Linked DNA regions of Methylomagnum ishizawai. The protein of the gene in region 2 interacts with the protein of the main gene of each other region in a pairwise test. Links are inferred from orthologs where the notes say so. Each region holds a gene or a part of one and is shown on either strand. Other genes may lie near its edges.

What was found. The genes of interacting proteins can lie anywhere in the genome.
Region 1: the proteins of mrcB (region 2) and K5658_RS03245 interact in binary tests that used the Escherichia coli proteins (3 or more experiments, as listed by UniProt). The link is inferred for Methylomagnum ishizawai from one-to-one orthologs.

What each region holds. Positions count from the first base shown.
Region 1 is NZ_AP019783.1:732,939-736,069, reverse strand. What follows is about bases 1-2,843. They hold K5658_RS03245 (peptidoglycan D,D-transpeptidase FtsI family protein), read left to right. Parts: upstream 1-479; coding sequence 480-2,207; downstream 2,208-2,843. Other genes in these bases: K5658_RS03240 (UDP-N-acetylmuramoyl-L-alanyl-D-glutamate--2,6-diaminopimelate ligase), read left to right, coding at 2,204-2,843; ftsL (cell division protein FtsL), read left to right, coding at 207-464; rsmH (16S rRNA (cytosine(1402)-N(4))-methyltransferase RsmH), read left to right, coding at 1-210. Also shown: more of K5658_RS03240, read left to right, coding at 2,844-3,131. UniProt on the Escherichia coli protein: Essential cell division protein that catalyzes cross-linking of the peptidoglycan cell wall at the division septum. Required for localization of FtsN.
Region 2 is NZ_AP019783.1:3,455,126-3,458,690, reverse strand. Bases 1-2,989 are described here. They hold mrcB (penicillin-binding protein 1B), read left to right. Parts: upstream 1-340; coding sequence 341-2,638; downstream 2,639-2,989. Other genes in these bases: K5658_RS23995 (motility hub landmark protein FimV), read right to left, coding at 2,657-2,989; hemH (ferrochelatase), read left to right, coding at 1-178. Also shown: more of K5658_RS23995, read right to left, coding at 2,990-3,565. UniProt on the Escherichia coli protein: Cell wall formation. Synthesis of cross-linked peptidoglycan from the lipid intermediates.

The DNA.
Region 1 (3,131 bases), 2.7 Mb from region 2 along the record:
CATTCCCTGGAAGACCGGATCGTGAAGCGCTTCATGCGCGACGAGTCGCGCAGTGGCGGCTCCACGCCCATGCCGTGGCCCGCGCCGGACGAACGCGCCCCGAAATTGGCCCGGATCGGCAAGGCCGTCCTGCCGAGCGCCGAAGAAACCGCCGCGAACCCCAGGGCGCGCAGCGCGGTACTCCGGATCGCCGAGCGGCTTCCGGCATGAGGACCCTATTGGTGCTGGTCGCCGTAGCCGTGGCCTCCGCCCTGGGCGTGGTGTACACGAAATACCGCTCGCGCATGTTGTTCGCCGAGGTCCAGCGGTTGGAGCAAGCCCTCGACGCCTACGACGAGGAATGGGGCCAATTGCAGTTGGAGCAAAACACCTTCGCCGAACACAGCCGCATCGAAAAAATGGCCCGCGCCCGCCTGGGCATGGTGCTGCCCGCCCGTGAATCGACCCTTTACATCAACCCTTAGACGAGTCGCGCCGACATGCGAATCATCCAACCGAACGTGGTGAAAGAAGACGATTACAGCGGTCGCTGGCGCTTCCTGCTCATGCTGATCCTGTGCGCCATGACCGTCTTGATCGGGCGGGCGGTCTTCCTGCAAGTGCTGGACCGGCAGTTCCTCAAACAGCAAGGGGATTTGCGCCATGTCGGCATCCTGCCCGTGCCCGCCCACCGGGGCCGTATCATCGACCGCAACGGCGAATTGCTGGCGGTCAGCACCCCGGTGAAATCGATCTGGATCAACCCCAAGGAATTCCTCAAGACCGAAGTCACCCATGAACAACTGAAGGCCCTGGCCGATCTGGTGGGCATGTCGGTCAAGGAGATCAAGCAGCGCATCGGCCAGGACGACCACCGCGGTTTCGTCTATATCAAGCGGCGCATGAACCCGGAACTGGTCGATCAAGCCATGGCGCTGGGCATCCCCGGCATCTACGACGAACGCGAATACCGCCGCTACTACCCGACCGGCGAAGTGACCGCCCACCTGCTGGGTTTCACCGATATCGAGGACAAGGGCCAGGAAGGCATGGAACTCGGCTTCGACGCCTCGTTGCGCGGCACCGATGGCGCGAAGCGCATCATCCGCGATGGCAAGCGCCGCATCATCGAAGACCTGGAAAACATCCGCCTGCCGGTGCCGGGGAAGGATTTGACCCTGAGCATCGACGAGCGCCTGCAATATCTAGCCTACCGCGAACTGAAAAAAGCGGTCATGCAGCACCGCGCCCGTTCGGGCTCCTTGGTCTTGCTGGACAGCCAGACCGGCGAAGTCCTGGCCATGGTCAACCAGCCCTCCTACAACCCCAACAGCCGGGGCAAGCTCAAGGGCAATCCCTCCCGCAACCGGGCCATCACCGATTTGTACGAGCCGGGCTCCACCATGAAGCCCTTCGCCGTGGCCTGCGCCCTGGAACTCGGCCTGACCCATCCCAACACCGTCTATAGCACGGCGGGCGGCCAGATGCGGGTCGGCCACAACATCGTCAAGGATGTCCACAGCTATGGCAGCCTGGATGTGACCGGCATCCTGCAAAAATCCAGCAACGTGGGCGTCACCAAGATCGCCCTCAGCGTGCCGCCCAAGAAATTCTGGGCCTTCTACAACAATCTCGGCTTCGGCCAGCCTTTGGACAGCGGCTTTCCCGGCGAGGCCCATGGCCGTTTGTCCGACTACCAGGGTTGGAACGCCTTCGAGCAGGCCACCCTGTCCTTCGGCTATGGCGTGTCCACTTCCACCGCGCAACTGGCCCGCGCCTATAGCTCCCTGGCCAACGACGGCGTGATCCCCATGGTCAGCCTGCTCAAGCGCGACACCCCGCCGGAAGCCCACCGCATCATGTCGGCCAAGACCGCCACCACGGTCCGCACCATGCTGGAAAGCGTGGTCTCCACCGGCGGCACCGCGCAAAAAGCCGCCATCCCCGGCTTCCGGGTCTCGGGCAAGACCGGCACCGTGAAGAAATCCGGTGCCCACGGCTACACCGAATCCTTATACATGTCGCTGTTCACGGGACTGGCCCCGGCCAGCAAGCCGCGTTTGGTGATGGTGGTGATGATCGACGAACCCTCGGCGGGCGAATACTACGGCGGTGCCGTGGCCGCGCCGGTGTTCTCCAGCGTCATGGAAGGCGCATTGCGCTTGTTGAACATCGCCCCGGACGAACCCACCCCCTTGATGGCAGGCCGACAGGACGAACCCGCATGAGCCTGGCCGATGCCCACCCTTTCGACTTACCAAGATTGCTGGCCGGTTTCACCGAAACCACCCCGCCCGCCATCGCGGTCGGCGGCTTGGTCCACGATAGCCGGCACATCCAGGCGGGCGATGGGTTCATCGCGCTGCGCGGCCAGCGCGTCCATGGCCTAGCCCACGCCGGGCAGGCGATCCAGAACGGCTGCGCGGCCATCCTCTACGAACCCCAGGGCGGCGGCACGGAGTTGGCGGGCGCCATCGCTTCGGTTCCCTGTGTCCCGGTGGCGGACCTGGCCGGGAAAATCGGCCCCATCGCCGACCGCTTCTTCGGCGAACCCTCCCGCGGCTTCGACGCCCTGATCGGCATCACCGGCACCAACGGCAAAACCTCGTGCAGCCATTTCCTGGCCCAGGCGCTGGACAATAGCAGCGCCGTACTGGGCACCTTGGGCTGGGGCCGGCCCGGCGCACTGCAACCCACCACCCACACCACTCCCGACGCCATCGAAGTCCACCGCATCCTTGGCGAACTGCTCGGATTGGGCTTCCGCTCGGTGGCGATGGAAGCCTCGTCCCACGGCCTGGAACAAGGCCGGCTCAACGGCGTCCGGTTCAAGGGGGCGCTCTATACCAATTTCACCCGCGACCATCTCGATTATCACGGCAGCATGGAGGCTTACCTGGAAGCCAAACTGCGGCTGCTGGCTTGGCCCGGACTCGAATTCGTGGTGTTTAATGCCGACGACGCCAGCGCCGAGACCATCCTGGCCCGTAAACCCAGCGCCGTGCGGGCCATCGGCTTCGGCAAAACGGGCCGCGAGCGGCAATCCAGCCTGCCCTTCTTAGAAATCCGGGAAGTCCGCCACGAAACGGGCGGCGTATCCTTCGTGGCGCATTACGCGGGCGCAAGCGCACGGGTCCGCGCCCCGGTGTTCG
Region 2 (3,565 bases):
GGATGTGGTCTGTCCCGGCTTCGCGGTCGATTGCCTCGAAACCCTGGAGGAAATCGCCATCGCCAACAAAGAGGTGTTCATGGCGGCGGGCGGGGAAAGTTATCGGATGATCCCGGCGCTGAACGACGGGCCGGAACATGCCAAGTTGCTGGCCGATATCGTGGTGGATGCGCTGTAGCCCGTGTAGGGCGGGTGGGTTGCGATCCGTCCCGCCATCCCCAAGCCCACCGCTCGCGCCATGTAGAATATCCGTCATCTCCCCCAGCCCGCCCCGGACGGATTCCCCACCGCGATGCCCACCCCCTCACGCCCTCCAGGCCGGGGTCGTCCCAGACGCCCCGTGCGACCCGCCCGCCGCCGCCCGTCGGGCGGTTTCCGCCGCCTCCTCGTCCTGGCCGCGCCCTTCCTCATCGCCGGTTTCATGGCCTATATCGCCTATCTCGACTACACGGTGCGCGAGCAATTCGAGGGCAAGCGCTGGGCCTTGCCCGCGCGGGTCTACGCCGACCCCGCCGAGTTGTACGCGGGGGCGCATTGGGACGCGGCCCAATTGCTCTGGCTGCTGGATGAACTGAAATACCGCGAAGATGCCGGACTGTCCTCGCAAGGCGCGTATTACCGCACCCGCGACGGCATCGTCCTCAAGACCCGTGAATTCAAGTTCTGGGACAAGGCCGAGCCTTCGCGGGAGGTCCGGGTACGCTTCGCCGGGGGAGGAGTGGCGGAATTGGTGGAAACGGGCCGCGGCCAGTCCCTGCCCTTGCTGCGGATGGAGCCGATCCAGATCGGCAGCTTCTATCCGGCCCTCAAGGAAGACCGGGTGCTCATCAAGCTCAGGCAAGCCCCCGATTTGTTGCTGAAAGCCCTGTTCTCAACCGAGGACCGCGAGTTCTACCAGCATCATGGCGTGTCGGCGCGGGGCATTCTCAGGGCCATCGTCGCCGATATCCGGGCGGGCGCGCTCGTCCAGGGCGGCAGTACCCTGACCCAGCAGTTGGTGAAGAATTTCTTCCTCACCTCCGAACGCACCTGGTGGCGCAAGCTCAACGAAATCTTCATGGCCTTGATCCTGGAGGCGCGTTATTCCAAGGAGGAAATCCTCGAAGCCTATCTCAACGAAATCTACCTGGGCCAGGACGGGGCCCGCGCCATCCATGGCTTCGGGCTGGCCAGCCGCTATTACTTCAGCCGCTCGCTGGACGAATTGGAGTTGCACCATGTGGCTTTGCTGGTGGCGCTGGTGCGCGGCCCTTCGGTCTACGATCCTTTCAAATCCCCCGACAAGGCCCACAAGCGCCGCGATCTGGTGTTGGACGAGATGGTGGAGCAGGGCTATATCAACGCCAAGCAGGCCGTGACCGCCCAGGCCCGGCCCTTGGACGTGATCCAGAATCCGCACCAGGCCATCAGCCGCTATCCGGCCTTCCTGGACTTGGTGCGCCGCCAATTGCAGCGGGAATACCGGCCCGAAGACCTCACTTCGGAAGGCTTGCGCATCTTCACCACCCTGGATGTGAACGTGCAGCGCCATCTGGAGCAAGCCGCCACCACCATCCTCAAGCAACTGGACGCCCGGACCCGTTCCACCCAATTGGAAACCGCCGCCATCGTCACCCGCCGCGCCAATGGCGAGATCGTGGCCCTGATGGGGGACCGCGATCCGGGCGCGGCGGGTTTCAACCGGGCCTTGGACGCCGAGCGGCAGATCGGTTCCTTGTACAAGCCGGTGGTGTATCTGACCGCCCTGGCCAGTCCCCGCAAATACACCCTGGCCACGCCCTTGCAGGACAGCGCCGTCCGGGTCAAAAGCCCCGGCAGTCCGGTCTGGCTGCCCAAGAACTACGATAACCGCGAGCATGGCGCGGTGCCCTTGTACCGGGCTTTGGCGCATTCCTATAACCTCGCCACCATCCGCCTGGGGATGAGCCTCGGGGTCGGTAACACGGTGAAGACCCTGCGTAAATTGGGGGTGGACAAGCCGGTCGACCAGGTGCCGGCCTTGTTGCTGGGCACCTTGGCGCTGACGCCGTTCGAGGTGGCGGGGATGTACCAGACCTTGGCGAGCGAAGGGTTCATCACCCCGCTGCGGGCCATCCAGGCGGTGGTGGCCCAGGACGGCAAGACCCTGCGCCGCTACGGCCTGAGCGTGAAGCAATCGCTGGATGCCACCTCGGTCTATCTGGTCGATACCGCTTTGCGGTCGGTGTTGCGCGAGGGCACGGGGCGGCCGGCCTATGCCTATCTGCCGTCCACGCTGGAGGCGGCGGGCAAGACCGGCACCACCAACGAATTGCGCGATAGCTGGTTCGCCGGGTTCACCGGGGATTATCTGGGCGTGGTCTGGGTGGGGCGGGACGACAACCAACCGGCGCAGCTGACCGGGGCGCAGGGGGCTTTGAAGGTGTGGGCCGCGACCCTCGGGGCCGTCAGCCACGAACCCCTGGCCTTGGACCCGCCGGACAATCTGGAATGGGCCTGGATCGACCGGGAGACCGGGGGCCGTACCGACGAGGGCTGTCCGGGGGCTTCGCGCTTTCCCTTCGTGGCCGGCTCGGTGCCGGCGCGGTGGTCGGCCTGCGGCGGCGGCGGGATGCCGGAGGCGGCGGGCGGGGAAGCCGGGATCAAGGATTTGTTTTAGGGCGTTCGCGGGGGCGGGTTATCCGCGCCTGCCGCGCTGTCCCGCGAGGGAAAGGTCGGTGTTGTTGCCGTCCAGTTTATCCAACAAGGCGGTGGCTTCGGCTTTTTGGCGGTCGTTGCCGTGGGTGGCGACTTCCATGAGGATTTCCCTGGCCGAATCCTCGTCCTCCATATCGGCGTAGGCTTTCGCCAAATCCAGTTTGGTCTCGAATTGATCCATGTCGGTCAATCCGGCGAACAAATCTTCTTCCTGTTCCTGGACTTCGGGTTCGAGGTCGGTCGGGGCGGGGGCTTGGAATTCTTCGATCTCGTCGATGGTGGGCGCGGGTTCCAACAGGTCCAGGTCGAAATCGAAGCGGCCCAGCGGGGCGCGCTCCGCCGCCGGACCGGCCTCGGAGGTTGTTTCCGCCGGTTCCTGGCCGATCTGGCCGGTGAGTTCGCGCAGGATGTCGTCGATGGTTTTGTCGGCGGACCCGTGATCCGCCAGCAGGGATTCTTCCGGTTCGGGGGCGGGTTCCAGATCGAGGCTGAAGGGGATCAGGTTCTCCAGTTCCCCCACCGGCCCGGTGTCCCGGTGCGGGGTGGCCTGGGGTTCGGTGTCCGCCGCCTTCAGGAAATCGAGGTCGAATTCCAGGGCGTCGAACAGGGCTTGTTCCGGCTCCTTGGCGGCGGGCGCGGGGGTTTTCGCTTCGGCGGCGCGGGCGGGGGCGGGCGTCGCCGCGGTGTCGTCGGCGTCCAGCCCGTCCAGGGAGAGGAAGCCAAGTTCGGCGTCGTCCCCGGCCTCCGACCCGCCTTCCATGAATTCGATTTCGAAGCGCCGCAAATCGTCGATCAATTCGTCGGACAGGTCGAGGGAACCGAGCGGGCTGGATTTGGGAACCGAGGATTTGGCGGGCTCGGCCCCTCCTGTGCGGGGGGCCGCCGGGGC